Regions from separate parts of the Streptomyces auratus genome, predicted to be linked through region 2. Evidence: predicted binding sites of a transcription regulator. Region 2 holds the regulator's gene; the other holds the start of a gene.
The links. The regulator HrcA, encoded in region 2, represses chaperone genes, less so after heat shock. The targets are predictions, from matches to a motif close to TTNGCACTCNGNNNNNCNGAGTGCNAA.

Region 1: the regulator HrcA is predicted to act here: its motif matches at 5,624-5,650, upstream of groES (co-chaperone GroES).

What each region holds. Positions count from the first base shown of each region.
Region 1 is NZ_JBNGCB010000001.1:3,687,146-3,703,097, forward strand. Features, by position in the region: gene BKA18_RS15825 (DUF2264 domain-containing protein) at 1-1,423, opposite strand, end outside; gene BKA18_RS15830 (hydroxyacid dehydrogenase) at 1,703-2,761, shown strand; gene groL (chaperonin GroEL) at 3,407-5,032, opposite strand; gene groES (co-chaperone GroES) at 5,167-5,475, opposite strand; gene BKA18_RS15845 (FtsW/RodA/SpoVE family cell cycle protein) at 6,000-7,358, shown strand; gene BKA18_RS15850 (class I SAM-dependent methyltransferase) at 7,861-9,120, shown strand; gene BKA18_RS15855 (hypothetical protein) at 9,104-9,469, opposite strand; gene tsaD (tRNA (adenosine(37)-N6)-threonylcarbamoyltransferase complex transferase subunit TsaD) at 9,595-10,731, opposite strand; gene BKA18_RS15865 (GNAT family N-acetyltransferase) at 10,737-11,354, opposite strand; gene tsaB (tRNA (adenosine(37)-N6)-threonylcarbamoyltransferase complex dimerization subunit type 1 TsaB) at 11,351-12,046, opposite strand; gene BKA18_RS15875 (hypothetical protein) at 12,183-12,749, shown strand; gene BKA18_RS15880 (hypothetical protein) at 12,810-13,091, opposite strand; gene tsaE (tRNA (adenosine(37)-N6)-threonylcarbamoyltransferase complex ATPase subunit type 1 TsaE) at 13,296-13,832, opposite strand; gene BKA18_RS15890 (alpha/beta fold hydrolase) at 14,102-15,439, opposite strand; gene alr (alanine racemase) at 15,436-15,952, opposite strand, start outside.
Region 2 is NZ_JBNGCB010000001.1:2,787,069-2,803,020, forward strand. Features, by position in the region: gene BKA18_RS12055 (nitronate monooxygenase) at 1-1,052, opposite strand, end outside; gene dnaJ (molecular chaperone DnaJ) at 1,149-2,285, opposite strand; gene hrcA (heat-inducible transcriptional repressor HrcA) at 2,286-3,302, opposite strand; gene BKA18_RS12070 (MBL fold metallo-hydrolase) at 3,498-4,235, shown strand; gene BKA18_RS12075 (DUF3097 domain-containing protein) at 4,305-5,138, shown strand; gene BKA18_RS12080 (Uma2 family endonuclease) at 5,116-5,694, opposite strand; gene hemW (radical SAM family heme chaperone HemW) at 5,794-7,026, opposite strand; gene BKA18_RS12090 (SpoIIE family protein phosphatase) at 7,071-9,173, opposite strand; gene BKA18_RS12095 (AMP-dependent synthetase/ligase) at 9,510-11,399, opposite strand; gene lepA (translation elongation factor 4) at 11,789-13,663, opposite strand; gene rpsT (30S ribosomal protein S20) at 14,013-14,279, shown strand; gene BKA18_RS12110 (hypothetical protein) at 15,121-15,819, shown strand.

The DNA.
Region 1 (15,952 bases), 900 kb from region 2:
GAGTGGTGGGGCGGCCGTCGAGGAGCAGGGCGAAGTGGTTGTCGGGCAGGGCCGGGTCCTCGCCGGCGGGGGCCGTGGGGCCGGTGCGGGTGGAGTAGGCAAAGCGGGCGTAGTAGGGGTCAGGGGTGCTGCGGACGGAATTGCTGCCGTGGTTGTGGAGACGCACCAGGCCGTCGGAGGCGGTGGAGTGGAGCAGCAGGCCCGTGGTACCGAACGGCCCGGCGGCGTCGGCCGTTTCGGCGGGAAGCGCCTCCTCGGGGGCGGTCCAGGCGGGATGGGTGGCGGGGAGCAGCAGGCCGAGGAAGCCCTTGGCCGCCCAGTAGGGCGAGGCCGGACCGGAGTAGCTCTGGAGCATCGGTGTGTACGGGCCGTACCAGCCGAGCGGTAGCAGGCCGTCCCGGGTGAGGGCGCCGCGGTCGAGGAAGTGCCGCAGGGTCCCGGAGGCGAGGCGGCGGGTGGCGCCGGGGGTGAGCGGGGTGTGTCCGGTGAGGGCGCCCAGCCATGGGGCGGCCGCGGCGGTGAAGCGGTAGGTGAGCGAGCGGCCGAAGGGCAGCGGTGCCCCGTTGGAGTCGAAGAGACGGGTGCAGGCGTCCAGTTGGGCGTTCAGGCGGGGGCCGTAGGTGGCCAGGAGGGTCCGGTCGGCGCTGAGATGGGCGTGCAGGACCGGGTAGAAGTGCAGCGCCCAGGCGTTGTAGTGGTCGAAGGCGCGGTTGTCGCCGTCCGCGTACCAGCCGTCGCCCCGGTACCAGTCCTCGATGCGGGTCAGCGCGCGGTCGATGGCCGCCCCGGCGCGGTCGGTCTCGATGCCCGCCTCTCGCAGGAAGCCGCCGACGGTGAGGCCGAAGAGCCACCAGTTGTTGTCGACGGGCGACGGGCCCAAGGCGGGCAGCAGCCACTCGACGACGCGGGCGCGAACGCCCTCGTCGAGGGTGTCCCACAGCCGGCGCCGGGTCAGGCGCAGCCCGAGGGCGAGCGAGGCGGCCTCGACCCGGGCCTGGCGGACGGTGTCGATACGGGGCCAGGAATCCGGGTCGGCCGGGGTCAGCTCGCGTGCGGCGCTGGGCTGGTGGGTGCCTGCGGCGAGACCCTCGGCATAACGGGGAAGGTAGCCGTGCGGATCGCGGCCGCCGGCACCGGCCACGCGGAGCGCCGCGAGCAGGAACGTACGGGCGAAGCCTTCGAGGCCGTCCGAGCGGGGGCCGGAGGAGCTGGGGCGGGCTCCGGGCAGGACGATCAGACCGTGGCGCGGGGAGGCATGGCGGGCGGTGGCCCGCAGCAGGCCGTCGGCCGTCGCCTCCCAATGGGCGCGGGTCCAGCCGGTGTACGGGCTACGGCGGCGGTCCTCGGGTGGCAGCGCAAACGGCAGGGGGCACGGAGGACGCGGGCGCCGTACGGCAGGGGGCTCGGGGTGCGGCTCGGACATGGCTCCCCCTGGGGCGGTGGGCGGTGGCCGGGTGACGGCATCCTTCAGCCGTGCCTGACCACGCGTCAATCGGGCGTACCGGCCAGCGGTTTCCCTGTCCCCCCGCGCCCCTCATGCCCCACTCCCCTCTCCTCGTCACCGGTCCGCTCCTCGCGCCGTCCGCCCGCCGGCGGTCGCCACCCCGTCCCTGCGGCGACACACTGGACGAGCCGCTCCCGCCACCGGTGGCGGCAGGTGACGCGCACTGACGGGCGACCGCGAAGGAGCACGTTCCTCACTATGCACCCGACCCCTGACACTGCCGCCGGGCCTGTGGAAAACCCCCCTGCCCGGCCCGCCTTGCTGCTCTCGATGGCACCCGGCATCGCCGGCCGACTGCTCGCTGACCGCCATCGCACCCGCCTGGTGGCGCTGGCCCGTACCGACCCGCACCTCGTCGCACACGACCTGGCCGGCCCCACCCCCGCGGTCGCCGCCGCCCTCGCCGACGCCGAGGTCCTCCTCACCTGCTGGGGCGCCCCGCCGCTCACCGGCGCCGTCCTGGATGCGGCGCCCCGGCTCCGAGCCGTCATCCACGCCGCCGGCTCGGTCCGGCACCACCTCACCGACGCCTGCTGGGAGCGCGGTCTCGCCGTCAGCTCGGCCGCCGCTGCCAACGCGCTCCCGGTCGCCGAGTACACCCTCGCCGCGATCCTCTTCGCCAACAAGCGGGTGCTGCACTCCGCCCACCGCTACCGGAGCCTGCGCGCACCGCACGACTGGCAGGACGAACTCGCCGGCGCCGGCAACCACCACCGCACCGTGGGCGTCCTCGGCGCCTCCCGTATCGGCCGCCGCGTCATCGAGCTACTGCGCCCGTTCGACCTGCGCGTTCTGCTCTACGACCCGTACGTGGACGCCGCCGAGGCCGCCCGGCTCGGCGTGACACCGGCCCCGCTCGACGCGCTCTGCGCCGGCAGCGACATCGTCACCGTGCATGCCCCGCAGCTGCCCGCCACCCGCCATCTGCTCGGCGCACACGAACTGGCCCTGATGCCCGACGGCGCCACCCTGATCAACACCGCCCGTGGCTCCCTGGTCGACCCGGCGGCGCTGCTCCCCGAGCTGCTCAGCGGCCGCCTGCACGCCGTCCTCGACGTCACCGAGCCCGAACTTCCGCCACCCGACTCGCCGTTGTGGGACCTTCCGAACGTGCTGCTGACACCCCACGTGGCGGGATCGCTGGGCACCGAGCTCCACCGCCTGGCCGACCACGCCCTCGCCGAACTCGAACGTTATGCACATGGCTGCCCGTTCAGGGACCCCGTACTGCCGGAGCATTTGCGCCGTTCGGCGTGAGCGCGCGTTGGGGGACGGGCGCGGGGCATTCGCGCTCTGGCCCTCCACACCCGGTCCTCACGCGAGGTGGCTCAACACCGCCGCCGGCCGTCATGTGAGGTGGCCCCACACACCCGCCGAGCCTCACGCCAGATTCCACCGGCCCTCACGCAAGGCGCCCCTCCACACCCGCCCACCCCCCGAAGGGGGGTGGGGGGCGGGGAAACAACAACCAGGGGGTGCGCGGCGGGGAAACAACAACCCAAGGGGTGGGGGGCGGGGAAACAACAACCCAAGGGGTGCGCGGCGGAGAAACAACAACCCAAGGGGCCGCAGGGAAACACCACCCCCACCCCGAGCCGAAATCCCCCACCCCCCAGGGACGCCCCGAACCTCGCCCCTCCCCAAAGGCCAAGGGCGCACGCGGGGCGGAGCCTGCCGCGCCCGCCGCGCCCGCCGCGCGCCGCCGCGGCAGGCTCGGCGCGGAGCGTGCAGCGATGCCCCCAAGGCCCCTCAAAGAACAAGGCCCCAAAAACCAAGCCCCCAGCCCCAGCTCCAGCCCCCTCCCCAAAACCCCAAAGACCCGGCCCCCGCCCAAGCGGAAACCGGGTCTTCAGTGCGGCACGCGACCGGCCCGGAGGCCGACCGTCGCCGAATCAGCTCACGTCAGTGCGCGTGACCGTGGCCGTGGCCGCCCTCGGCCGGCTCGTCCTCGGCGGGCTTCTCGACGACCAGGGTCTCGGTCGTCAGCAGCAGCGAGGCGATCGACGCGGCGTTCTCCAGGGCGGAGCGGGTGACCTTGACCGGGTCGATGACGCCGGCCTTGACCAGGTCGCCGTACTCGCCGGTGGCGGCGTTGAAGCCGTTGCCCTTGTCCTGCTCGGCGACCTTCGCGGTGATGACGTAGCCCTCGAGGCCGGCGTTCTCCGCGATCCAGCGCAGCGGCTCGACGACGGCGCGGCGGACGACGGCGACACCGGTGGCCTCGTCGCCCTCCTTGCCGAGGGAGCCCTCCAGCACCTTGGCGGCGTGGACCAGAGCGGAGCCACCACCGGAGACGATGCCCTCCTCGACCGCGGCGCGGGTCGCGGAGATGGCGTCCTCCAGACGGTGCTTCTTCTCCTTGAGCTCGACCTCGGTGGCCGCACCCACGCGGATGACGCAGACGCCACCGGCGAGCTTGGCGAGGCGCTCCTGGAGCTTCTCGCGGTCCCAGTCGGAGTCGGTGGTCTCGATCTCGGCCTTGATCTGGGCGACGCGTCCGGTGACGTCGTCGGCCTTGCCGCCGCCGTCGACGATGGTGGTGTCGTCCTTGGTGACGGTCACCCGGCGGGCGGTGCCGAGCACGTCCAGACCGGCCTGGTCGAGCTTGAGGCCGACCTCCTCGGCGATGACGGTCGCACCGGTGAGGGTGGCGATGTCGCCGAGCATGGCCTTGCGGCGGTCACCGAAGCCCGGGGCCTTGACGGCCACGGCGTTGAAGGTGCCACGGATCTTGTTGACGACCAGGGTCGACAGGGCTTCGCCCTCGACGTCCTCGGCGATGATCAGCAGCGGCTTGGAGGCACCGGCCTGGATGACCTTCTCCAGCAGCGGCAGCAGGTCCTGGATCGAGGAGATCTTGCCCTGGTGGATCAGGATGTACGGGTCCTCGAGGACGGCCTCCATACGCTCCTGGTCGGTGACCATGTACGGCGAGAGGTAGCCCTTGTCGAAGGCCATGCCCTCGGTGAAGTCGAGCTCCAGACCGAAGGTGTTGGACTCCTCGACGGTGATGACACCGTCCTTGCCGACCTTGTCCATCGCCTCGGCGATGAGCTCGCCGACCTGCTTGTCCTGGGCGGACAGGCCGGCCACGGCGGCGATGTCGGACTTGTCGTCGATCGGGCGCGCGGTCGCGAGGAGCTCGTCGGACACGGCCTTGACGGCGGCGTCGATGCCCTTCTTGAGCGCGGCCGGGGAGGCACCCGCGGCGACGTTGCGCAGGCCCTCGCGGACCAGCGCCTGGGCCAGCACGGTGGCGGTGGTGGTGCCGTCACCCGCGATGTCGTTGGTCTTGGTCGCCACCTCCTTGACGAGCTGGGCGCCAAGGTTCTCGTACGGGTCGTCGACCTCGACCTCACGGGCGATGGTGACGCCGTCGTTGGTGATGGTCGGGGCGCCGAACTTCTTGTCGATGACGACGTTGCGGCCCTTGGGGCCGATCGTCACCTTGACGGTGTCGGCGAGCTTGTTGACGCCGCGCTCAAGGGCGCGACGGGCGTCCTCGTCGAACTTCAGGATCTTCGCCATGGGTTGCTTCAAGTCCTCTCATTGCGATCCTCGGCCACGCAGTGGGGACCGCTGTCGCTCAAACGAACTGCGCCCCTGCCCCGGGTTGTTTAGACGCGGGAACCAGGGGCGCAGATCACGGCAAAACCGGTGACTTACTTCTCGACGATCGCGAGAACGTCGCGGGCCGAGAGAACGAGGTAGTCCTCGTTGTTGTACTTCACCTCGGTGCCGCCGTACTTGCTGTAGAGAACGACGTCGCCGACGGTGACGTCGAGCTCGACGCGCTTACCGTCTTCGACACGGCCCGGGCCCACGGCCAGGACGACGCCCTCCTGGGGCTTCTCCTTGGCGGTGTCCGGAATGACCAGGCCCGAAGCCGTGGTCTGCTCGGCGTCGAGCGGCTGGACCACAATGCGGTCCTCGAGCGGCTTGATGGCAACCTTGGAGCTGGCGGTCGTCACGATCCGACCTCCCCCTTCGGAGATCTCACGGGGTTAACTGTCTGAGGTGGCGACCAGGTCGATCCGTCGTCGCGGGTGCCGGACCTGCCCGTCGCTGTATGTCTGGCACTCCCCACTGGAGAGTGCCAACGCTGAGACTATGACGCGGTTAGCACTCGGTCAAGCGGAGTGCCAGCGCGGCGAGGGGAGGCTTCCGCCGACGCCGGCCGACCCGCCGTACGGAACCGCGCCCCCAGGCCGCCCCCGGCCCCCACTTACGGCCCTCCGGGGCCGAATCCGGGCAGTTTTGGGGGAAGACCCCCCGGCGACTCCCGCCAAATCAGCCATAAATCGGACACACCTTCCCTTCCCTCGCAACCACGCCAGGGGCTGCCTCGTCTACCTCCTTGCCGCCGAACCGACGAACCGGGCCCACTCCCGGACGGCCGGCGGCGTCGACGACCGATGGCGGAAGGACTCCCGTGCGTGGACCGACCAGCGTTCCCCGGGCTGCCAGGGAGCGGGAGAGCGATGCCGAACGCACCATGACGTTCGCCGCGCTGGCCCAGGCACCGGACCGCCGGCGGACCGAGGCGTGGCTGCTCGTCCTCGTCGTCCTGATCGCGGACTTCGGCTACGCCTACACCGGTCTGTCGATGACCGGCCGACTGCCCGGCGGGCTGACCGGCTTCGCCGTCAGCATGTTGTTCGTGGCGCTGGTGCCGCATCTGGTGCTGCGCCGCTTCGCGCCGCGCGCCGATCCGCTGATCCTGCCGCTGGCGACGCTGCTGACCGGGATCGGTCTGGTGCTGCTGCACCGCCTGGACGTGACGTACGCGCAAAAGCCCCGGCTGAAGATCGCCGAGGCGGCGAGCGGCCAGCTGGTGTGGACGGTGATCGGGGTCGCCGTGTGCATCGTCATCCTGCTGGTGCTGCGCGACCACCGCATTCTCCAGCGCTACATCTATCTGACGATGGTGGTCGCGCTGGTGCTGCTGATGGCGCCCGCCTTCTTCGGCGCCGACATGTACGGCGCCAAGCGCTGGATCCTGCTCGGGCCGCTGTCGCTACAGCCCGGCGAGTTCGTGAAGATCATGATCTCGGTGTTCTTCGCGGGCTATCTCACCGTCAACCGCGATGCGCTGGCGCTGGCCGGGCGGCGGGTGCTGGGCGTCCAGCTGCCCCCGGGGCGGCAGCTCGCACCGATCTTCACGATCTGGGTGATCAGCCTGCTGGTGCTGGTCTTCGAACGGGACCTGGGCACCTCGCTGATCTTCTTCGGGGTCTTCGTGATCATGCTCTACATGGCGACCGAGCGCACCAGTTGGGTGCTCTGCGGACTGGCCATGGCCGTGGTCGGTGCCACCGTGGTCGGCTCGACGGAACCGCACGTCAAGGGCCGGATCATGGCCTGGCTGCACCCGATGGACATCTTCCTGCCGCAGGCGCAGCGGCCGCCGGGGCTGATCTCCGACCAGGCCGCGCAGGCGCTGTTCAGCTTCGGCAGCGGCGGGATCGCGGGCAGCGGCCTGGGACAGGGCCACCCCGAACTGATCGGCTTCGCCGGCAACAGCGACTTCATCCTCACCACCGTGGGCGAGGAGCTGGGCCTGGCCGGGGTGATGGCCGTGCTCATGCTGTACGTGCTGCTCGCCCAGCGCGGCTTGCGGGTCGGCCTGACCGCCCGCGACCCGTTCGGCAAACTGCTGGCGGTCGGCCTCTCCGGAGCGCTGCTGCTGCAGGTCTTCGTCGTCGCCGGCGGAGTCACCGGCCTGATCCCCCTGACCGGCAAGGCCCTCCCGTTCCTGGCCAAGGGCGGCTCCTCCCTCGTCGCGAACTGGGTGATGGTGGCGCTACTGCTACGCATCAGCGACCATGCGCAGCGCCGGCGAGAGCCGGCGTAGCGCTTTGCGGCGCACCCGCACGTTTTCGGCTGGCCCGCCGTGGTGGTTTTTCGCCGTTGCGCCTGCGGCGAGCGTGGTTTGTCGGGTGCGGTGCCGCTCCTCCGGACTTCGTCCTGCGGCTCGGCCCCTCCCGTGAGTGGGGGAGGAAAAAGGCCGGTGGGGGTGCTCGTAGGTGGTCCAGTGCGCCTCGTCGGTCGCAGTGAACTGGCTATGAGTGGCCAGCCCCCTCCCACCTTCACTTTCCCCACAACGGGAGGGGACGGGCCGGAGGGGCCTGTTGTGTGGACGTAAAGCGAAGCAGTCCACACACCAGGCCCCGGAGGCCCGTCACCGCACCCGAAACCCACCCAGCCCGCCGCAGGCGCAACGGCGAGAAGCAACCACGGCGGGAAAGCCGACAACGTCCGGCGGCGCCGCAAAGCGCAACGGCGAGCAACCACCACGGCGGGATAGCCGACAACGTGGGAAGCAAAGACAAAAACGTGGGAGGAAAATGACCCCCATGAACGACCTCGACACTTTCGTCGGCCTGCTCGCCCCGGAGGGACAGGCTCTGCTGGCCGAGTTGCGGGACCACGACCCGGCGGATGAGCTGGCGGCAGCCACCCGGCTGCGCCGGGAGCACCCCGCGCCGCTGGTCTCCGCCGCTCTCGGCCAGGCCCGGCTGCGCCAGCGCGCGGCGGCGAAGTTCGGGGCGGACGCGCAGCGGATGTACTTCACGCCGAACGGCGTCGAGCAGTCCACCCGCACCACCGTCGCCGCCCACCGCGCGGCCCGGTTCGCCGCGCTGGGCGTCCGTACGCTGGCCGATCTGTGCTGCGGCATCGGCGGTGACGCGCTGGCGCTGGCGCGGGCCGGAATCCGGGTGCTGGCCGTCGACCGCGACCCGCTGGCCTGTGCGGCGGCCCGGGCCAATGCCGAGGTGCTGGGGCTCGCGGAGCTGATCGAGGTGCGCTGCGCGGACGTGACGGAGGTGGACACCGCCGGATATGACGCGGTGTTCGTCGATCCGGCGCGGCGCGGCAAGGCCCGCGGCGGCCGCATCTTCGATCCGGAGGCGTACTCACCGCCGCTGTCGTGGGCGGTCGAGGCGGCCCGTACGGCGCCGTGCGCGGCGCTGAAGATCGCGCCCGGGGTGCCGCACGACGCCCTGCCCGAGGACGCCGAGACGGAGTGGATCTCGGACGGCGGCGACGTCAAGGAGGCGGTGGTGTGGTTCGGGTCGGCAGAGGAGGGCCCGGCCCGCCCGGCCCCGGGCGGCCGCCGCGCCACCCTGCTGCCGGCCGGCGAGACCCTGCTCGGCGCGGCCCGGCCGGCCCCGTCCGCCGACCCAGCCGCGGACGAGGCGGACCGTCCCCCGGTCGGCCCGGTCGGAGGCTGGCTGTACGAACCGGACGGCGCGGTGATCCGGGCCCATCTGGTGGCGGACGTCGCCCGGCAGATCGACGGCCGGCTGATCGATCCGACCATCGCGTACATCACCGCGGACCGGCTGACGGCGACGCCGTACGCGACCGCCTACGCGCTCACCGACGTGCTGCCGTTCAACCTCAAGAGGCTCAAGGCGCTGCTGCGGGAGCGCGAGGTGGGCATCGCAGTGATCAAGAAGCGGGGTTCCGCGGTGGAGCCCGAGGAGCTGCGAAAGAAGCTGAAGCTCGGCGGTGGGCGCAACTCCTGCACGATCTTCCTCACCCGGGTCGCCGGCGCCCCCGCGATGCTGCTGGGGCACCCGGCCACGGACCCGGTCACGCCAGGTCGGTGAGGTCCTCGGCGTAGATCTGGGAGAGCGGCTGCGGGCCGATGTACTGCTGGCAGGTGCACTGCCCGGCCTCGTACTGCACCGGCCGGTGGTCCTCGTCCCAGACCACCGCCACCTCGACCCGCTCATGGCACTTTCCCCGCTTGTCGTGCTTGGCGAGGTGGTGGGTGCAGCCGCACACCGGCTCCGGCGGTTTGTGGGCGGCGGCCAGCTCCTGCCGCTCCTGGCGCACGGTCTCCAGCCGCTCCATCTTGCGTTCATGGCGGGTGCGCAGCGCCGTACGGGCGGCGTCGACGACCTTCGCGAATCCGCCCGCCATGAAGAAGATGAAGACCCACCAGAACCAGTCCACGGCCTGCCGCCTCCCCACATGCGCGCCCAGTGCTGGTTGCCAGGGTAAGACCTCGGGCCACGCACCGGGCGGGCGGAGTCGACAGCACGCGAAGAACGACAAACGCGCCCCGCCCGCGGCCGTCTTCAGGAGTAGAGGTTGTGCTTGCTCATCTCGTGCACGTGGTCGTGGTCGTGGCCGTGGTGGTGCGCGGCCGGGGCGGCGGGCGCCTCGCCGGGCACATGCGGCTCGGTGACCGGCAGCGAGGAGTCCGCGGACAGGTCCCAGTCGGAGGCCGCCCGGCCGCGGGTCACCATCTCCGCGCCCAGGGCGGCGACCATCGCGCCGTTGTCGGTGCACAGCTTGGGCCGCGGCACCCGCAGCGTGATGCCGGCGTCCTCGCAGCGACGCTCGGCCATCGCCCGCAGCCGGGAGTTGGCCGCCACCCCGCCGCCGATCATCAGATGCTCCACGCCGTTGTCCTTGCAGGCCCGGACGGCCTTACGGGTCAGCACATCCACCACGGCCTCCTGGAAGGACGCCGAGACGTCCGCCACCGGCACCTCCTCGCCGGCCGCCCGCTTGGCCTCGATCCAGCGGGCGACCGCCGTCTTGAGCCCGGAGAAGGAGAAGTCGTAGACGGGGTCGCGGGGGCCGGTCAGCCCGCGCGGGAAGCGGATCGCGTCGGGGTTGCCCTCGCGGGCGTAGCGGTCGATGACCGGGCCGCCCGGGAAGCCGAGGTGGAGCACCCGCGCGATCTTGTCGAAGGCCTCGCCGGCCGCGTCGTCGATGGTCGAGCCGAGCGGGCGTACGTCGGAGGTGATGTCGGGGGCGAGGAGGAGGGAGGAGTGGCCGCCGGAGACGAGCAGGGCCATCGTCGGCTCGGGCAGCGGGCCGTGCTCCAGCTGGTCGACGCAGATGTGCGAGGCGAGGTGGTTGACGCCGTAGAGCGGCTTGCCGAGGGCGTAGGCGTACGCCTTGGCGGCCGAGACGCCGACCAGCAGCGCACCGGCCAGGCCCGGCCCCGCGGTGACCGCGATCCCGTCCAGGTCGGAGGCGGTGACCCCGGCGTCCTTCAGGGCCCGCTGGATGGTGGGGACCATCGCCTCCAGGTGGGCGCGCGAGGCCACCTCCGGCACCACCCCTCCGAAGCGGGCGTGCTCGTCGACGCTGGAGGCGACGGCGTCCGCGAGGAGGGTGTGGCCGCGGACGATGCCGACACCGGTCTCGTCGCAGGAGGTCTCGATGCCGAGGACGAGCGGTCCGCCGCGTGAGTCAGCCATGAGTGTCAAGTTCCTTGTACGGGGGGTGCTTCGGACGAGGTCTGGGTGGTGCGGCGCATCACCAGGGCGTCGACGTTGCCGGGCTGGTAGTAGCCGCGGCGCAAGCCGATCGGCTCGAAGCCGAACCGCTCGTAGAGGCGCTGGGCGCGGAGGTTGTCGACCCGTACCTCCAGCAGCACCTCATGGCACTCGAAGTCCGTGGCGGCACCGAGGAGTTCGGTCAGCAGCCGGGAGCCGAGGCCGGATCCCCACTGGTCGCGGGCGGTGGCGATGGTCTGGATGTCGCCGGTGCCGTCGATGGCGGCGAGTCCGCCGTAGCCGACCAGCCGGCCCGCCCGCCCGTCATCGGCGCCTCCCCCAGACGCTGTCCGGGGGGACCCCCAGCGCGGCGGCACCAGTTCGGCGACGAGATAGCGGCGGGTGGCCCGCGGGCCGCGCGCATGGGCCAGCTCGGACCAGAACATGCCCGGCGACCAGGCGTCCTCGGGGAACAGCTCCCGTTCCAGCTCCAGCACCGGCGCAAGATCCCACCAGCGCATCTCGCGCAGCACCAGGCCGCGGTCGGCGGGACTGCCCGGCGGCGGCGCCGGGGGGCGGGGGTCGGGCGACGGGCGGACGCTCACCGGGGAGTGACCACCTTGTAGTTGGCCGGGACCTGGGCATCCGGGCGGCGCAGATACAGCGGCTGCGGGGGCAGCATCTCCTCGCCCGCCGCCAGCTTCTGTGCGGCCAGCGCGGCCAGCGCGGCGGCGGACTGGTGCTCGGGCCCGTCGCGCCGGACGCCGGTGAAGACCGTGTCGTAGAGCAGCGCGCCCGCGCCCACGGCGGGGACCCCGGCCACCTCGTCGGCGATGTCCGCGGGGCGGTCGACGGCGGGCTCGGTCACCCGGGTCACCGGACGGGACGGCGTGCCGGGCTCGCCGGGCGCCGTGCCGGGCTCGTAGCGCGCCCAGTAGACCTCCTTGCGGCGGGCATCGGTGGCCACGATGAAGGGCTCGGTCAGCCCGGCGGCGTGGGCGAGGCCGTCGAGCGTGCACAGGCCGTGGACGGGTACGTCGAGCACCGCCCCGAAGGTCGCGGCGGTCACCAGGCCGACCCGCAGGCCGGTGTACGGCCCGGGGCCCACGCCGACCACGATGTCGCTGACCGCGTCGAGCTTCCGGCCGGCCTCGGCCAGCACCCGGTCGACGGCGGGCAGCAGCAGTTCGCCGTGCCGGCGGGCGTCCACCTGACGGGACTCGGCGAGGACGCCGGATCCGTCGTGGAGCGCGACGGTGACGGCGGGGGTGGCGGTGTCAAGAGCTAGCAGCAGCACGCCTCAAGACTACGGCGCGGCGGGCGGTCCCCGTTCCGGTGCTACCGTCGCCCCCGTAGTCAGCAGCAAGCAGCCCGGCATCCAGGCCCGGGACTCCCCGCCGGCGGCAGGGAGCGGGAGGAAAGGTGGCACAGCGGTGCCCGCTAAGAGCAGCACGATCGTCACCGCGCTGACGGCGGCGGCCCTGGTCGCGGTCGGGGTGCTCGGGTACCAGGCCTCGGCGTCCGCCCCGGACACCCTCAAAGAGGCCCGCAAGGACAGCCACCACGCCCCCAAGAACCACGGGGACCGGCACGACAAGAAGGACAAGGCGCCCGCTCCGGCCCCGGTCCCCGCGGCCTCCGGCACCGGCCGGCGGATCGTCTACTCGCTCGGCGCCAAGCGGGTCTGGCTGGTCGACGCCAAGGGCACGGCACGGCGTACGTTCCCGGTCACGCCCAGTACGGTCAGCCCCCCGCCGGGCAGCTACGCGGTCGGCTCGCGGTCGGTGAGCGTGACGGGCTCGGACGGCATCGCGATCGAGCACGTCGTGCGGTTCGCCGCCGTCAACGGTGTCACGGTCGGCTTCAGCGCCGCCGTGAACGGCTCGCGGCCCGCACCGGGCCCGGCGAAGAAGACCGGCGGCATCCGTGAGTCGCGCGAGGACGGCAAGGCGATGTGGGACTTCGCGCTGCACGGCACCAAGGTCGTCGTGGTCTCCTGACCCGCGCGGTACCCGGACCGGGCAGGTCCCGAAGCGCCGCGGTGTTGTCGCCCCTACGGGCTACGCCGCGTCCCGGCCGCCGGTGGACGCCGGCCTCTTCCCGGCCCCGGCTTCCTCTTCCCGGTCCTTCTGCTCTTCCTGCTTTTCCTGCACGTCCTGCTCTTCCGGAGCGCCCGGCTCAGCGGTCCGGCGGGCCTCTTCGGCGGCGTCGGGGGGCGTGGAGACGGCGCTGGCCGCGGCGCCCGCCGCCAGCAGTTCATTCATCGTCGGCGTCTCGCGCGCCTCGCGCTCGGCCGCCTCGACGGGCCCTTCAGGCGTAGGGAAGGGCTGGTGGGCCGACATGGACGCCTCCCGGGGCTCCTGGGGCAAAGCGACAGAAGCTAGGCTGGCTACTTAGGCTGACCTAACTAGGGGTCTCTCCCCATGTCACCACGCCCGGCACCAGGTACGCAACATCTTACCGACGGCTTGTCGGAAACTACCGGCGGGCGGCCGGTCCCGCTGCCGCTCCACAGCGGCGCGGCAGCCGGGGGTTTCGCCCCGCGGTCAGCAGGTCTCCAGGGCGGGCAGCCCGGCGTCCGCCCAGCGCGCGCCGAAGCCGGTCACCGTCACCTCACGGACGTCGTCCACCTCGGCCACCTCGGCCTCCGGCGCCCCGGCCGGGCCGTCGCTCCCCACGGCTCGCCCGATGACCACATGCAGCCGGTCCTCGGACAGCTCCTCGACCTTGCCCTCGCCCCACTCCACGACCACCACCGACTCCGGCAGCGAGACATCGAGATCGAGGTCCTCCATCTCGTCCAGACCGCCGCCGAGCCGGTACGCATCGACATGCACCAGCGCGGGGCCGCCGGTCAGCGAGGGGTGGACCCGGGCGATGACGAAGGTGGGGGAGGTGACCGCGCCACGCACGCCCAGGGCCTCGCCCAGGCCGCGGGTCAGCGTGGTCTTGCCGGCGCCCAGCTCACCGGTGAGCAGCACCAGGTCGCCGGGGCGCAGCAGCGGGGCCAGCCGACGGCCCAACTCCTGCATCTGGTCAGGGGACTTGACGGTGAGGTGCGCGATCGCGCCGGTGGTGCTCATGCCGCAAATGGTACGGCCCGGACGCGGTGGCGGTCCCGGACCGGGTGACCGGCCGGGCCGCCCGGCGAGTGGATCATGCCTGGTCGGGGGCCCGGCGGCCGTGCGGGGGCAGGCCTTTGGGCCACGTCAAGCAGCCCACCGGGCCACCTCAAGCAGGCCGCCCGGGCACGTCGGCCCGGACCCGCCCGGGCACGTCGGCCCGGACCCGCCCGGCCACGTCGGACCGGACCCGGCCGGGCCTGTCGGACCGGACCCGGCCGGGCCCCAGCTCAGGCGCGCGCGTGCCGGGAGCTGCGGGCCGCCGCGCTCGCCCGCTCCACCAGCGACACCAGATGGTCATTGACCAGCTCGGGCCGCTCCAGCATCACCAGATGTCCGGCGCCCGGGACACACACCAGCTCCGCGTCGGGCAGCACCTCGGCGATCGTCCGGCTGTGGTCGGCGGGGGTGATCAGATCGCTCTCCCCGGCGAGCACCAGCGCGGGCACCGCGTCGTACGCCACCAGCGCCTCGGTCTTGTCGTGCACCGCGAACGCCGGGAAGAACTCGGCGACCACATCGATCGGGGTGGCCTCGATCAGCCGCTCGCCGAACCGCGCGATGCCCGGGTCCACCTTCTCCGGCGTCCCGAACGAATACCGCTTGATCAGCCCCGCGAAGAGATCGGCGGTGGCCCGCCGCCCGCGCTCGACGATCTCGTGCTGCCAGCCCAGCGCCTTGATCACGCCCGGCGCGAGCCAGTGGAAGGCCTTCATGCCCATCGACGGCAGCCCGTAGGTGACCTCACTGAGCCGCCCCGCGGACGTGCCGATCAGGGCCACCCCGACCACCCGCTCCGCGACGAACTCCGGGAACTGGTCGGCCAGCGCCATCACCGTCATCCCGCCCATGGAGTGCCCGACCAGCACGATCGGCCCCTCGGGGACCGCGGCGTCCAGCACCGCCTTCAGGTCCCGGCCCAGCAGATCGATGGTGACCTCTTCGGTGCCGTCGATCTGGCCGTGGCCGCGCGAGGAGCGGCCGTGGCTGCGCTGGTCCCAGTGGACGGTGCGCACCGTGCCGCGCAGCGCGGAGCGCTGGAAGTGCCAGGAGTCCTGGCTGAGGCAGTAGCCGTGGCTGAAGACGACCGTGGGGGCCGCGGAGCGCCGGCCGAGCGCCGCCGTCAGCCGCTTGCGCAGCCCGCCCTGGGCCTCCTGCGCGGCCCGGGCCTCCTTGCCGCGGACGGGCTTGGCCGACCGCTCGCCCTTGCCGTTCCGGCCGTTCTTGGCCGCCCGGCCCGTCCGGTCGTCCTTCTCCGGCCGGCCCGGGTCCGGGCCCACCTCGTCGACCTCGTAGTACAGCTCGGTGCCGTCCTCGGCGATCGCCGCGCCCGGTGTGCCGCGCAGCGTGCCGTACGGTCCGGCGGCGTCCAGCGCGAGCCGGGCCCGGCGGCGCATCCCGCGGCCGACCGTCATCCGCTCTATCGCCACCCCGGCCGCGGCACCCGCCGCGACCACGCCGATCGCGGCGCCGGCGATACCGGCGTGCCGGCCCGCCCGCGCCCAGTTGCCGGCGGCCTCGGCCGCCGCCTCCACCGCCTGCGCGGCGGCCTCCTGCCCCTCGGTCATGCCGTACCCCCCGTGAGCGTGCGGTCTCCTTCGGTTGTGCTGCGTGTGTCGCTGTCCACATAGACGCGCGGCACCCGCGTTCCGATCCGGGTGACGATCTCATAGCCGATGGTTCCGGCCACCCGGGCCCAGTCCTCCGCGGTCGGCTCCCCGCGGTCACCGGGGCCGAACAGCACCGCCGGATCGCCCGGCTCGGCGCTGTCGCCGCCCAGGTCGACCACGAACTGGTCCATCGCGATCCGCCCGGCGACCGTGCGCCACTTGCCGGCGACCAGCACCGGGCCGCCGTTGGAGGCGTGCCGCGGGATGCCGTCGGCATAGCCGAGCGGGACCAGCGCCAGCGTCGTCTCGCCGGGTGTCGTGTACTGATGCCCGTACGACACACCGTGGCCGCCCGGGACGCGCTTGACCGACGCCAGCGCGGCCTCCAGCGTCATCGCCGGCCGCAGCCCCAGCTCCTGCGAGGTGCCGACCTCGGGGCTGGGCGAGATGCCGTAGATGCCGATACCGGTG
Region 2 (15,952 bases):
GCGCGCGCCGCGTCCAGTTCGGCCGACAGCACCTCCACGAGCCGCCCGGCGGGCAGCTCCCGGGCCAGCCGGTGCCCCTGCCCCGCCCACAGATTCATACCTTGGGCATCGCCCGCCTTGGCCGCGGCCTTGCGGACGGTGGAGGTCAGGTAGTGGACGGCCGGGTAGGCGGCCGGTGCGTACGGGCCGTGCTCCCGCATGAAGCGGTTCACCAGCCCGCGGGCCGGCCGCCCGGAGAACGCCCGGGTCAACTCCGTATGGGTGAACAGGGGGTTGGTCAGCGCCTGCTTGTGCAACGGGTTGGCGCCCGACTCGGGGGTGGCGAGGAAGGCGGTGCCCAGCTGCGCCATGCACGCCCCGGCGGCGAGCACCGCCGCGATCTGCGAGCCGCGCATCAGCCCGCCCGCGGCGATCACCGGGATCTGTACGGCCTCGCGGACCTGGCCGAGCAGCGCCAGCAGCCCCAGCCCCGCCCCGGTCCCGTCGGCATGCGGATCGTCCCGGTGGGTGCCCTGGTGACCGCCGGCCTCCACGCCCTGCGCGCACACCGCGTCCGCGCCCGACCACTGTGCGGCCTGCGCCTCGGCGGCGGTGGTGACCGTGACGACCGTGTACGTACCGACCTGCGCGAACGAGTCGAGGACGGCGCGCGAGGGGCAGCCGAAGGTGAAGGACACCACCGGCACCGGGTCCTCCCGCAGGATCGCGAGCTTGGCCTCGTAGCCGTCGTCGACGGGCCCGTCGGTGTCGCCGAGCTCGGTCTCGTACCAGGTGGCCTCGCCCGCGAGTTGCTCGCGGTAGACGTCGACGACGGAGCCGTCGGCCAGGGACGGCTGCGGCATGAAGAGGTTGACGCCGAAGGGCCGGTCGGTCAGCGACCGCAGCTGTTTGATCTCCTGATACATCCCGTCGGCGGTTTTGTAGCCGGCGGCGAGGAAGCCGAGACCGCCGGCGCCGCAGACGGCGGCGGCCAGCTCGGGCCCGGATCCGCCGCCCGCCATGGGGGCCTGCACGATCGGGTAGCGGCAGAGATCGGTGAGCGCGGTGGGCATGACCACATCGTGTCACGCCCACCGCCTCGCCCCGCATCGGGGCCACGCTGTGGCGGCTTGCCCGGGGCCCGCTGTCGGACCCCGGCCCACCTGGGGCTATCGCCCGTTGAAGGCGTCCTTCAGGCGCGAGAACAACCCCTGCTGCCCGGGCTGGAACTGCCCCGTGGGCCGCTCCTCACCGCGGAGCTTGGCCAGCCGCCGCAGCACCTCTTCCTGCTCGGGGTCGAGCTTGGACGGCGTCTGCACCTCGACATGGACGATGAGGTCGCCGCGGCCGCCACCGCGCAGATGCGTCACCCCGCGCTGGTGCAGCGGAATGGACTGGCCGGACTGGGTGCCGGGCCGGACATCGATCTCCTCGACCCCGTCCAGCGTCTCCAGGGGGCACTTGGTGCCCAGCGCCGCCGCCGTCATCGGGATGGTGACCGTGCAGTGCAGATCGTCGCCGCGCCGCTGGAAGACCGCGTGCGGCAGCTCGTGGATCTCCACATAGAGGTCGCCGGCGGGGCCGCCGCCGGGGCCGACCTCGCCCTCGCCCGCGAGCTGGATGCGGGTGCCGTTGTCGACACCCGCCGGGATCTTGACGGTCAGGGTGCGGCGCGAGCGGATCCGGCCGTCGCCGGCACACTCGGGGCACGGCGTCGGTACGACCGTGCCGAAGCCCTGGCACTGCGGGCACGGCCGGGACGTCATGACCTGGCCGAGGAAGGACCGGGTGACCTGCGAGACCTCACCGCGGCCGCGGCACATGTCACAGGTCTGCGCCGAGGTGCCGGGCGCCGCGCCCTCGCCGGTGCACGTCGTACAGACGATGGCGGTGTCGACCTGGATGTCCTTGGTCGTGCCGAAGGCCGCTTCGTTCAGCTCGACGTCGAGGCGGATCATGGCGTCCTGGCCCCGGCGGGTGCGCGAGCGCGGGCCGCGCTGCGACGCGGTGCCGAAGAAGGCGTCCATGATGTCGGAGAAGTTGCCGAAGCCCGCGCCGAATCCGCCCGCGCCCTGGCCGCCACCGGCCTGCGAGAGCGGGTCGCCGCCGAGGTCGTAGACCTGCTTCTTCTGCGGATCCGACAGGACCTCGTAAGCGGCGTTGATCTCCTTGAACCGCTCTTGGGTCTTGGGGTCCGGGTTCACGTCCGGGTGCAGCTCGCGCGCCAGCCGACGGAAGGCCTTCTTGATCTGGTCCTGCGAGGCGTCGCGGCCGACGCCGAGGACCGAGTAGTAGTCCGTGGCCACTTACGACTCCGCGAGGATTTGTCCGACGTAACGTGCCACTGCGCGTACCGCTCCCATCGTTCCGGGGTAGTCCATGCGGGTCGGTCCGACCACGCCGAGTTTGGCGACTGCCTCGTCGCCCGAACCGTAGCCGACCGCGACGACCGATGTGGACGTCAGGCCTTCATGGGCATTCTCATGCCCGATACGTACGGTCATGCCCGAGTCCTTGGCCTCCCCGAGCAGCTTGAGCAGCACCACATGCTCCTCAAGAGCCTCCAGCACCGGCCGGATGGTCAGTGGAAAGTCGTGCCCGAAGCGCGTGAGATTGGCGGTACCGCCGATCACCAGTCGCTCTTCGGTCTCCTCCACCAAAGTCTCCAGCAACACCGACAGCACTGTCGAGACCGTGCCGCGGTCGTCCTGCTCGAAGGACTCCGGGAGATCCTGCACCAACTGGGGCACATCCGCGAACCTGCGGCCCACGACCCGGCTGTTGAGCCGGGCCCGCAGATCCGCCAGGGACATCTCGCCGAACGGCGCCTGGCAGTCGATCAGTCGCTGCTCGACCCGCCCGGTGTCCGTGATCAGTACGAGCATCAGGCGGGCCGGGGCCAGCGCCAGCAGCTCGACGTGCCGGACCGTCGAGCGGGTCAGGGAGGGGTACTGGACGACCGCGACCTGCCGGGTCAGCTGCGCCAGCAGCCGGACCGTGCGGCCGACCACGTCATCGAGGTCGACAGCGCCGTCCAGGAAATTCTGGATCGCCCGCCGCTCCGGGCTGGACAGCGGCTTGACGCCGGCCAGCTTGTCGACGAACAGCCGGTAGCCCTTGTCGGTCGGGATCCGCCCGGCACTGGTGTGCGGCTGGGCGATGAATCCCTCGTCCTCCAGGGCTGCCATGTCGTTGCGGATCGTCGCCGGGGAGACGCCCAGCTGATGCCGCTCGGTGAGTGCCTTGGAGCCGACCGGCTCCTCCGTCCCGACATAGTCCTGGACGATGGCGCGCAGCACTTCGAGCCTGCGTTCACTGAGCATTCCGCGCACCTCCAGTCCGGCCGTCCCGGCGTCTCGTTCCTCCTGGCACTCACACGGGCAGAGTGCCAGGCCCTGAGCCAGTGTACGGCCGAGTAGCACGGCCACGGCAAGGGCGGCCGTGCGGAGCACCCGCCCGATGACCGTGTTCGGGCGATCTGCCGGGCAACGCTATCGCGAGGGCGCTAGCGTCTCGGTATGCACACTGCTTGGGAAGAGGCCGGCTGGGAACGGCTTGGTGACGGTGTCGCCAGGCGCCGGATGCCGGGGTGGGACGAGACGATCGGGGTGATCGCGGGGACCACCGGCGTCATGATCGTCGACACCGGTGCGACCCTTCGCGACGGCGCGGAGCTGCGCCGGACGATCCGCGGTGTGCTGGGCCGGGACGTGACGCATGTCGCGCTCACCCACCCCCATTTCGATCATGTGCTGGGCACCGCCGCCTTCGCGGGCGTCGAGGTGTTCGGCGCGGCCGGCCTCGGCGACCTCCTGCGGCGCGGCAAGGACGAGCTGCGGCACAGCGCGGTGCGGCACGGCGTCGACCGGAACGCCGCCGCGGAGGCCGCCGACCTGGTGGTCGCCCCGCACCACCACGTCCACGGCCAGCTGACCGTCGAACTCGGCGAGCGTCAGGTGCTGCTCGCCAACGTCGGCCCCGGGCACACCGCCCACGATCTCGCGGTCCTGGTCCCGGGCCGGCAGGGCGCCCCCGAGATCGTCTTCTGCGGCGATCTGGTCGAGGAGTCCGGTGAGCCCCAGGCGGGCCCGGACGCGCTGCCGCAGCAGTGGCCCGGCGCGCTGGACCGGCTGCTGGCCCTCGGCGGCGAGGACGCGGTCTACGTCCCCGGCCACGGCGCCGTGGTGGACGCCGCCTTCGTCCACGCCCAACGGGACGCGCTGGCGGCCCGCTTCGGCGTCGCCCCCGCCCCCTGACTCCTGACCCCTGCCCGTCGGCCCGTCCGCCCGACCGGCCGTTCCTCTCCTGCGAACAGAACAGGCCCCATGCAGAGCAAGCGCTACAGCCCCGACCTGACCCCGTCCTGGAAGAAGCAGCGGCCGGCTCCCGAGGTACCGGCCGACCCCGATCTGGTCGTCGAGGAGGTGGCCACGGGCTTCTGCGGCGCGGTGATCCGCTGCGAGAAGACGGCCGAGGGCCCGACGGTCACCCTGGAGGACCGCTTCGGCAAGCACCGCGTCTTTCCGATGACCCCACGCGGCTTCCTCCTGGAGGGCAAGGTCGTCACGCTCGTACGCCCCCAGGGCCGCCCGGCGCCGAGCGCTCCGGTGCGTACGGCGTCCGGCTCACTCGCCGTCCCCGGCGCACGGGCCCGGGTCGCGCGCGCCGGGCGCATTTATGTGGAGGGCCGGCACGACGCCGAACTGGTCGAGCGGGTATGGGGCGATGATCTGCGCATCGAGGGCGTCGTCGTGGAGTACCTGGAGGGCATCGACGACCTCCCGGCGATCGTCCGCGGCTTCTCCCCCGGCCCCGATGCGCGGCTGGGCGTGCTCGTGGACCACCTCGTTCCCGGCTCCAAGGAGTCACGGATCGCGGCCGAGGTCACCGGTGGTCATGCGCTCGTCGTCGGCCACCCGTACATCGACGTGTGGGAGGCGGTGAAGCCGTCGTCCGTCGGCATCCCGGCCTGGCCGTCCGTCCCGCGGGGGCAGGACTGGAAGACGGGGGTGTGCCGGGCGCTGGGCTGGCCGGAAAACACCGGGGCGGCGTGGCAGCGGATCCTGTCGTGCGTGCACTCCTACAAGGACCTGGAGCCACAACTCCTGGGCCGGGTGGAGGAGTTGATCGATTTCGTTACGGCCGGCGGTGCCGTCTGACGTTGGCGAGAGTCCCGAACTCGTGGGTGTCCAGTACGGCATCGAGCTGGTCCAACGGCACGGGGTCGCCGAACTTGAAGATCGACTGCAACTGGTAGTCGGCTGTCTCACCGGTACCAGTGGGCTCAGTGAGCAAAACGCAGTGGCCCACGATGGGGTCGATGATCAGGTAGATGGGCAGTCTGCCCGCCGCGTAAATCGAGCGCTTGATGACATAGTCATGATCAACACTGGTCTTGGACACGACCTCGACGACCATCCTGATCACCTCTGGCGGCATCAGCCGACCGGAGCCCGGTCCGGTTCCGCGTTCCACCAGCACGAGGTCTGGCTGGGGCTCACTGGACTCTTGGGGAAGCGCGACATCCTGGGTTTGCAGGCGCCGCCACATCTTCCTCGGAAATTGGTCCACGACAGCTTCCACGATGTCGTTATGGACCACGTCCGGCCCCGCCATCATCACGATATTCCCCCGGAGGAGCTCGATCTTGATCCCTTCGGGAACCTCAAGATTCTCGAAGAGCTCCGTCATCCGGCGTTCATCCACAGCGGTCATCTCCGTGGCCTCCGTTTCCTGTCGCCGTGTATACGGCACAGGCTAGGAACAGCCTAGGCGGCCCCGCAGGCCCGCCGCATCGGTTCACTCGTTCGAGGATCAGTCCACCAGATCCCGCACCACCGCGTCAGCCAGCAGCCGCCCCCGGAGTGTCAGCACGGCCCGGCCGGCCTCGTACGGCGCCGGCTCCAGCAGCCCGTCCTCCAGGGCGCGGGCCGCCGCCCGCGCCCCCGCCGGGGCGAGCAGGTCCAGCGGGCAGCCGGCCGAGAGCCGCAGCTCCAGGAGGATGCGTTCGACGCGGCGGTCCTCACCGGTCAGCACCTCACGGCCGGCGCCCGGGGAGCGGCCTTCGGTGAGGGCCTGGGCGTACGCGCCGGGGTGCTTCACGTTCCACCAGCGGACGCCGCCGACGTGGCTGTGGGCGCCCGGGCCCGCGCCCCACCAGTCGGCGCCGGTCCAGTACAGCTCGTTGTGGCGGCAGCGGGCGGCGTGGGTGGTGGCCCAGTTGGAGACCTCGTACCAGTGGAACCCGGCGGCGGTCAGGGCCTCTTCCGCGAGGAGATAGCGGTCGGCGTGGACGTCGTCGTCGGTCATCGGGACCTCGCCGCGGCGGATCCGGCGGGCCAGCTGGGTGCCCTCCTCGACGATCAGGGCGTAGGCGGAGACGTGGTCGGGGCCGGCGCCGAGGGCGGCGTCGAGGGATGCGCGCCAGTCGTCGTCGGTCTCGCCCGGGGTGCCGTAGATCAGGTCGAGGTTGACGTGCTCGAACCCGGCGGCGCGGGCCTCGGCGACGCAGGCTTCGGGACGCCCGGGCGTGTGCGTACGGTCGAGGATCTTGAGGACGTGCTGCCGGGCGCTCTGCATGCCGAAGGAGACGCGGTTGAAGCCGCCCGCGCGCAGTTCGGCGAGGTAGCGGGGGTCGACGGACTCCGGGTTGGCCTCGGTGGTGATCTCGGCGCCGGGCGCCAGGCCGAATTCCTCGCGGATCGCGGCCAGCATCCGGGCGAGGTCGGCGGCGGGCAGCAGGGTCGGGGTGCCGCCGCCGACGAAGACCGTCTCGACCGGGCGCGGGTCGTCGCCCAGCACCTTGCGGGCCAGCCGGATCTCGTCCACGACGGTGTCGGCGTAGTTGTCCCGGGAGGCCAGGGCGCCGCCGGAGCCGCGCAGCTCGCTCGCGGTGTAGGTGTTGAAGTCGCAGTAGCCGCAGCGGGTCGCGCAGTACGGCACATGCAGGTAGAAGCCGAGGGGCCGCCCGGCCGCCCCCGCCCGCGCATGACCGGGCAGCGCCCCGTCCTCGGGCATGGGCTCACCATCAGGCAGTGCGGAAGGCATGACATCCATTGTCCGTCATGCCGCGACCGGCACCGTTCCCCCGGTTACGGGGCCCCGCTCCCCGCCGCTTGGAGCACCAGCAGGGCCAGATCGTCGTCGGGCGGGGTCGGGCCGAAGGCGTGGACGGTGGTGCGGAGGTGCTCGGCGAGGGCGGTGGCGTCCAGGCCCACACCGGCCGCGAGGGCGGTGGCCAGGCCGTCCTCGTCGTCGAAGAGCCGCCGGCCGGAGCGCCGCTCGGTCACCCCGTCGGTGACACACAGCAGGGTCTCACCGGGGCGGAGGTCGAACGATTCGCTGACGTACGACGCGTCCTCGACCACCCCCAGCAGCATCTGCGGCGCCGCGACACAGCGGACCACGCCGTCCGTGCCCAGCACCAGCGGCAGCGGATGGCCGGCGCTGGCGAGGGTGCAGCGGGCGCCGCGGGACCCGCGGGAGTCGCCGGGGTAGGGGACGATCTCGCCGTAGAGCAGGGACAGGAAGCGGGCCTGTTCGCCCTCCACGCGGATCTCGACGGGCGCCTCGGCCCCGGCACCGGCCGCCGCCACCGCGGCCGCGACCGCCGCGACCGAGTCCGCAGCCTCCCGCGCCATGGTCTTGTTGAGCCGGTCGAGCACCGCCGCGACCCCGAAGCCGTCGCGGGCCAGCAGCCGCAGCACCGGCCGGGCCAGCCCGGTCACCGCGGCCGCCTCGGGGCCGCTGCCGCAGACATCGCCGAGGGCGAAGCACCAGCGGCCGTCCCCGGCGTCGAAGAGGTCCCAGAAGTCGCCGCCCGCCCAGGCGCCCTCCCGCGGCTCGTAGACCACCGCGGACTCCACACCGGGCACCTGCGCCCGCCCGCAGGGCAGCAGCCGGCGCTGCAGGACCTGGCTGATGCGCTCCTGACGGCTGTAGGCGCGGGCGGTGGCGACGGCGCGGGCGACCCGGCGGCCCAGGTCCTCGATCAGCGCGACCAGCGCGTCGGGGAAGGCCGGCAGTCCGCCCCGGCCGAGCAGCAGGGTGCCCAGCCGCCGACCGCCGGCGACCAGGGGGCAGGCCAGCACGGCGCCGGGTCCGTCGTCCTCCCCCGCTCCGTGCGCCCAGGGCCAGCGGACCGGGACGGGTGCGCTGCCGGACGGGCCGCTGCCCGCAAGATCCGGCGGCTGCTTCTCCAGCGCCGCACGCAGCGGGTCGATACGGCACTCGGAGGTGTGCCAGACACCGGCGAGCCGCTGCTCCTCGCCGGCCGGTGCGATGCCCCGGCCGGGCGCCCCGCCGTCGCCGTCGTAGAGCCACACGGCATACCATTCGGCGAGCCGCGGCACGATCAACTGGGCCGCGAGGGCGGCGACCTGGTCCGCGTCGAGCTGGCCGGAGAGCAGGTCGGAGGCCTCGGCGAGGAAGGAGAGGGCGCCGTTGTCGACCCGGCCGGAATCGTGATCCGGCCGGACGGCCCGGCGCGGCGCCGGGGCGAGCAGCTCCGCCGCCCGCAGCTCACGCTGCAACAGCCGGTCGTCGAAGGCGAGCTCCGGCTCCAGCCGCCCGGCGTCGTCCGCGGCACCCAGGGGAAGCCGGAACCAGACGGTCTTCATGGCCCGGCGGTAGGTGATGCCCCAGGATTCGGCGACCGCGCTGATCAACTGGAGGCCGTGGCCGCCGGTTTCGGAGGCGGCGCTGTCGTGGCGGGCGCGGATCGGCTGGGTGGGGTGGTGGTCGGAGACCTCGATGAGGATGCCGGGGCCGGGGACGCCGTCGAGGCCCGCGCCGGGGGCGGCTTCCGTGTACGGCACCCCCGGAGCGGACCGCTCGCCGTTGCGGCCCCCGTACGGCTCCGGGCCCGGCCACTGCGCGCCCTGCGGGTCCAGCCGGCAGCGCAGCTCGACGGTGGTGCCCGCATGCACCACCGCGTTGGTCACCAGCTCGCTGACCAGCAGCTCCGCCTCGTCCGCGAGCCGGCTGGTCAGCCACTGGGCACCGGGAAGTTCCTGAGCGGCCCAGTCGGCGAAGGCGGACCGGACCAACCGCCGGGCGGCGGCAGCGGCCCGCGGATCACCGGGCAGGCTGGCCCGCAGGAAACGGGTTGCCGGACCGCCGCCGGGCTGGCCGGTCATCGTCGTGCGCGCCGCTGTGACGTCGTCGTCCCGTGGAGACGAAGTTGTCGTCCTCATTGAGCAACTCCCGAGCAGCTCCGCTACAGCGCCGGATGCGCCAACAACAGAGTGACAGAACGAGCGCAGTCATAAGCACTGAGTCACACAAGTGGGTGGTCATGGCGTCCAATTCGGCTGACGCACCGAGGGAGTTGGCCGACGCGCGCAGCGGCGCCCGGAAACCCATCTGGACGAGGGCAGCGGGGACCACGGTTCCCGCCACGGCCGACTTCACCCATACGGGTGCGGCGGCACGGGGCGGGCGGGGTGCGGCGGTACGGGACAGGCCAGGCCGCCGCACCCCGCGACTGGCCGGGCCCGCCGCACCACGGCCCCCGGCCCGCCGCACCGCGGCTACGATTCGCGCGAGCCGGCGTACATCTCGTCGAGCAGGTCCTTGAACGCCCGCTCCACCACCGGCCGCTTGATCTTGAGGCTGGGGGTCACCTCACCGTGCTCGATGTCCAGGTCACGCGGCAGCAGCCGGAACTTGCGGATCTGCTGCCAGCGCTGGAGCCCTTCGTTGACCCGCTCGACATAGCCGTCGACCAGCTCGCGGGCCTGGTCGGTGGCGACGACCTCGGCGTAGCTCTTGCCCGCCAGACCGTGTTCCGCGGCCCAGGTCATGATCGTCGGCTCGTCCAGGGCGATCAGCGCGGTGCAGAAATTCCGGTTGGCGCCGTGCACCAGGACATTGGAGACGAACGGACAGACCGCCTTGAACTGACCCTCCACCTCGGCCGGCGCGATGTACTTCCCGCCCGAGGTCTTGATCAGGTCCTTCTTGCGGTCGGTGATCCGCAGATAGCCGTCCGGGGAGAGCTCGCCGATGTCTCCGGTGTGGAACCAGCCGTCCTCCTCCAGGACTTCGGCGGTCTTGTCCGGCAGGCCGTGGTAGCCCTGCATGATGCCGGGGCCGCGCAGCAGGATCTCGCCGTCCTCGGCGATCCGCACCTCGGTGCCGGGCAGCGGCTTGCCGACCGTGCCGGTGCGGTAGGCCTCGCCGGGGTTGACGAAGCTGGCGGCGCTGGACTCCGTCAGGCCGTAGCCCTCCAGGATGTGGATGCCGGCGCCGGAGAAGAAGTAGCCGATCTCCGGGGAGAGCGCGGCCGAGCCGGAGACCGCGGCGCGCAGCCGGCCGCCGAACGCCTCCCGCAGCTTGGCGTAGACGAGCGCATCGGCGATCTTGTGCTTGGCGCCGAGGGTGAAGGGCACGGAGGCGGTGCCGGTGCGGCGGAAGTTGTCCTGCGAGACCTTGGCGTACTCGCGGGCCACCTCGGCCGCCCACTGGAAGATCTTGTACTTGGCGCCGCCGCCCGCCCGGGCCTTGGCCGCCACACCGTTGTAGACCTTCTCGAAGATCCGCGGGACGGCCGCCATGTACGTGGGACGGACCACCGGCAGATTCTCGATGATCTTGTCGACCCGGCCGTCGACGGCGATCACCTGGCCGGTGGCGATCTGCCCGGCGGTCAGCACCTTGCCGAAGACGTGCGCCAACGGCAGCCAGAGGTACTGCACATCGTCCTCGGCGACCAGCCCGGTCGCCTGGATCGCGCGGGCCATGTACGACCAGCAGTCGTGCGGCAGCCGTACACCCTTGGGGCGGCCGGTGGTGCCGGAGGTGTAGATCAGCGTCGCCAGCTGGTCGGCGCGCAGCGCGGCGACCCGCTCCTTGACGCACTCCGGGTGGCTCTCCAGATGGGCGGTGCCCCGCTTCTCCAGCTCGGCGAGGGTGAGCACCCAGCCCTCGGGGTCCTCGGCCGCGGGCTGGACGCCGGTGTCGTCTATGACGACCACATGCGCCAGCTCGGGCAGCTCCGCACGCCGCTCGCGGGCCTTGGCCAGCTGTCCGGCGTCCTCCGCGATCAGCACCCGGCTGCCGGAGTCGGACAGGATGTAGGCGGTCTCCTCGGTGTTGGTGCTGGGGTAGACCGTGGTGGTGGCGGCGCCGGAGCACAGCACGCCGAGGTCGGCGAGGATCCATTCGACGCGGGTGTTGGCGGCGAGCGCCACCCGCTCCTCGGGTCGCACCCCCAGGGCGATGAGCCCGGCGGCGACGGCGTAGACGCGGTCAGCGGCCTGGGCCCAGCTGATCACCTTCCAGTCGTCCGGTCCCTGTCCCGAGGCCGGCGGGACCGGATAGCGATAGGCCTCGATATCGGGCGTGGCCGCGACCCGCTCCAGGAAGAGGTGTGCCACCGAGGGCGGCCGGTTTTCGATCAGCGTGTGGGTGTCCGTCACGGCGTCCTCCGGGGCCCGCTTCGTTGCTGGTGACTCGCGAGTAACCTTGAGCAGAGATCAGAGTAAGGCGCGAGACGCCGCCGCGTAAGGGGCTGTGGACGACTCGTTCACGATGTGACCGGCACGATAGGTGTACGTAGCACCCGCAATGCCCGATAGTGCGCCACCCCGGCCCCCACACCGCGCCTACCTGGCAGAACGGATCACACCGCCCCGACAGCGGGCTCCACACTCCTTCCACATTCCCTCCAGGATTCCTCCCTGGATCCCTTCCGTCGTGCGTCCGGAAAGACGGCAGGGCGCCGGCCTCCGAGGAGACCGACGCCCTGCCGCACTGCCGCGCGGCCGCTCCCGGCCGGGCGCCACGCCTCACTACTGCGTGCTTCTTCCTACTTCTTCGCCTTCGCGTCGCCGTCGGAGTCCGAGGACAGCACCGCGATGAAGGCCTCCTGCGGGACCTCCACGCTGCCGACCATCTTCATCCGCTTCTTGCCTTCCTTCTGCTTCTCCAGCAGCTTCCGCTTACGGGAGATGTCACCGCCGTAGCACTTGGCGAGGACGTCCTTGCGGATGGCGCGGACCGTCTCACGGGCGATGACCCGGCTGCCGATGGCGGCCTGGATCGGCACCTCGAAGCTCTGCCGCGGGATCAGCTCCCGCAGCTTGGCGACCAGCCGGACACCGTAGGCGTAGGCCTTGTCCTTGTGGCAGATCGCGGAGAACGCGTCGACCTTGTCGCCGTGCAGCAGGATGTCGACCTTCACCAGGTCGGCGACCTGCTCGCCGGTGGGCTCGTAGTCCAGCGAGGCATAGCCACGGGTCTTGGACTTGAGCTGGTCGAAGAAGTCGAAGACCACCTCGGCGAGCGGGAGGGTGTAGCGGATCTCGACCCGGTCCTCGGAGAGGTAGTCCATGCCGAGGAGGTTGCCGCGGCGGGTCTGGCACAGCTCCATGATCGCACCGATGAACTCGCTGGGCGCCAGGATCGTGGCCCGGACGACCGGCTCGTGCACCTTGTCGATCTTGCCCGTCGGGAACTCGCTCGGGTTGGTGACCTCGTGCTCGGCGCCGTCCTCCATGTCCACGCGGTAGACCACGTTGGGGGCGGTGGCGATCAGATCGAGGCCGAACTCGCGCTCCAGGCGCTCGCGGATGACCTCCAGATGCAGCAGGCCCAGGAAGCCGACGCGGAAGCCGAAGCCGAGGGCCGCGGAGGTCTCCGGTTCGTAGACCAGCGCGGCGTCGTTGAGCAGCAGCTTGTCCAGCGCGTCGCGCAGCTCGGGGTAGTCCGAGCCGTCCAGCGGATACAGCCCCGAGAACACCATCGGCTTGGGGTCCTTGTAGCCGCCCAGCGCCTCCTCGGCCCCCTTGGCGAGCTGGGTGATCGTGTCGCCCACCTTGGACTGCCGGACGTCCTTCACACCGGTGATCAGATAGCCGACCTCACCGACGGACAGGCCGTCGGCGGCCTTCATCTCCGGCGAGTTCGTGCCGATCTCCAGCAGCTCATGAGCGGCGCCGGTCGACATCATCTTGATGCGCTCGCGCTTGCCGAGCGTGCCGTCGACGACCTTCACGTACGTCACGACACCGCGGTAGGCGTCGTAGACCGAGTCGAAGATCATCGCGCGGGCGGGGGCGTCCTTGACGCCGACCGGGGCCGGCACCTCGCGGACGACCTTGTCCAGCAGCTCGGCCACGCCGACGCCGGTCTTCGCGGAGACCCTCAGCACGTCCTCGGGGTCGCAGCCGACCAGATTGGCCAGCTCGGCGGCGAACTTCTCGGGCTGCGCGGCCGGCAGGTCGATCTTGTTGAGGACGGGGATGATCGTGAGGTCGTGCTCCATCGCCAGGTAGAGGTTGGCGAGCGTCTGGGCCTCGATGCCCTGAGCGGCGTCGACGAGGAGGAGGCAGCCCTCGCACGCGGCGAGCGAGCGGGACACCTCATACGTGAAGTCGACGTGGCCCGGGGTGTCGATCATGTTGAGGATGTGGGTCGTGCCACTGCCCTCTTCCCCCTCGGAGGGGGCCCAGGGCAGCCGGACCGCTTGGGACTTGATCGTGATGCCGCGCTCGCGCTCGATGTCCATGCGGTCGAGGTACTGCGCGCGCATCTGCCGCTGGTCGACGACACCGGTGAGCTGGAGCATCCGGTCGGCGAGCGTCGACTTGCCGTGGTCGATGTGCGCGATGATGCAGAAGTTACGGAGGAGGGCCGGATCGGTACGGCTCGGCTCCGGCACGTTCGTAGGGGTCGCGGGCACGCAGGGTCCATTCAGTGAACGCGGGTAGGCGGGACTCGGGTATATGACGTCTCCCCCCATGGTCCCATGCGCGACGGCCTCGGTCCGGTTTGGGCGGGGCGGGGAGGGGGCGAGGGCTTCCGGGGAACGTGCGGGAGGGCGTCTCGGGGGCTTCTGCGGGCTGGGGCCGTTAGGGGGCTGGCTGCTTCAGCGTCCGGAGGGGCCGCCCTGGCGAGGGGCAGGCCGGACGGCAGGTCCGGTCCGGTTTGGGAGGCCGTGGACCCTGCTGGTAGCCTGGTCCACTGCGCTTCGTGCCCTCTCTCGTACGAGGCGCAACTCGAAACTCCAACGAACCTGAAAAGGCTCTTTCGTGGCGAACATCAAGTCCCAGATGAAGCGGATCAAGACCAACGAGAAGGCTCGTCAGCGCAACAAGGCTGTCAAGTCCACTCTGAAGACCGCGATCCGTCGCACCCGCGAGGCCGTGGAGGCCGGTGACCTGCAGAAGGCAGCCACCGCCCAGGCCGAGGCGGCCAAGAAGCTCGACAAGGCCGTCAGCAAGGGTGTCATCCACAAGAACGCCGCCGCCAACAAGAAGTCGGCGCTGGCGAAGAAGGTCGCGACCCTCAAGGGCTGACCTTCTCCCTCGGAAGAAGGTCCTCGGCCTGTCCAGGCCTGATCTTCGTCCCACCGCAATACCAGAGCAGTAACCCTGCCGACAGGGACCCAGCGGCCCCTCTCTCCGCTCCCTGACCGGTGCACCACCGCGCCGCACACGGCCTGCGTTCGCCACGCGGGTGCGGCGCACCCGGCTCGCCCGGCGTACACCGCCGACGAAGCCACTCTCGCTCGAGACGAAGGCCCCGCCTCCCCTTCCCCAGGGATGAGGCGGGGCCTTTGTCGTGGGGTTGAAGTTGTGGGATCTGGGTTGTGGGGGTTGTTGTGGGGTTTGGGTTGCGGGGATTGCCTTACGGGGTTTGCGTTATGGCCGTCGTTACGGGGTTTGAGTCGGGGGTTGGTTTTGCGAGCATCTGTTGCGTGCGGCTTTTGCTGTGCGGGGCATTCTGTGCGGGATTTGTCGCGGCGGATTCGATACGGGGGTTTCCTGCGTGGGCAATTGTGCGCGGGATGCGCGTGATGGCCATGAGGTAAGGGAGCTCCGCGGGATGCGCTCTTGCATGCGGGGCGCGGCCGGTACTCGCCGGCTCGGCGGCCGTCGGAAAAATCTGCTTCGCAGAGCCGGTTCTGTTTTCGGCGATGTCCGCTAATCTTCGGCCATGTCCATATCGGGGGAACAAAACAATCCATACTCCCAGCCACAGCCCCTTCCCTACGGTCAGGTGCCCGCGCCACAGAATCCGGTGCCCCCGCCACAGAATCCGTACGCACAGCAGCCCCCGCCACAAGGGCCGGGCGGCGGATACGGCTATCCGGCAGCCGGCATACCCTCGCCTCCTCCGGGGCCACCCGGCACACCCGTGCCCGGCGCTCCTGCAGATGCGGGCCGCACCAAGGCCGGCTGGCTCTGGGCGATCGGCGGCGCCGTCGCCGCCTCCGCGATCTGGGCCTCCGTGCTGTTCGCCACCGGCAGCTTCTCGGACGAGCCCAGCCCCGACCTGGCCGGGTACGGCTACACCGGCGATCTGTGTGCGGACACCTCGCTGACCCCGTTTGAGAACGCCCACTTCAAGACCAAGACGAGCACGTCCTCCAAGGACGCCAACCCGCAGCACAGCGGCGCCCAGCTGAACACCATGGACACCATGTCGTGCAACGTCTCGCTGGAACCGGCGAACGGCGGCAGCGCCGACTACTCCTCGACCTGGATGTACAACACCGTCACGCTGCACAAGAAGACCGACCCGGCACCGGAGTTCGCCGACAGCTACCGCTCGTACGAGAAGCAGGAGACCTCGACCCGCTACACGGTCGAGAACCTGCCGGGCATCGGTGACGAGGCCTACCTCGTGACCCGGAGCGACGACGGCAGCTCAAGCAACAGCTCGTATGTGATCCTCGCTATCCGGGACGGCTGGGTGACATACCAGTCGACGTGGTCGAGCTATGCGTCGAGCAGCAGCACGGCCAGGCAGCCGACCTCCACCGAGGTGGCGACGATGCTGAAGACCAGCGCAACGGAGACGCTCAAGCGGCTGCAGAGCACGCGGTCGCGATGAGCGGCCGTGAGAAGGGGGCGCGGTAAGGGGTCGCGATGAGCGGCCGTGAGAAGGGGGCGCGGTAAGGGGTCGCGATGAGCGGCCGTGAGAAGGGGGCGCGGTAAGGGGTCGCGATAGGCAGTCGCGAGAAGAG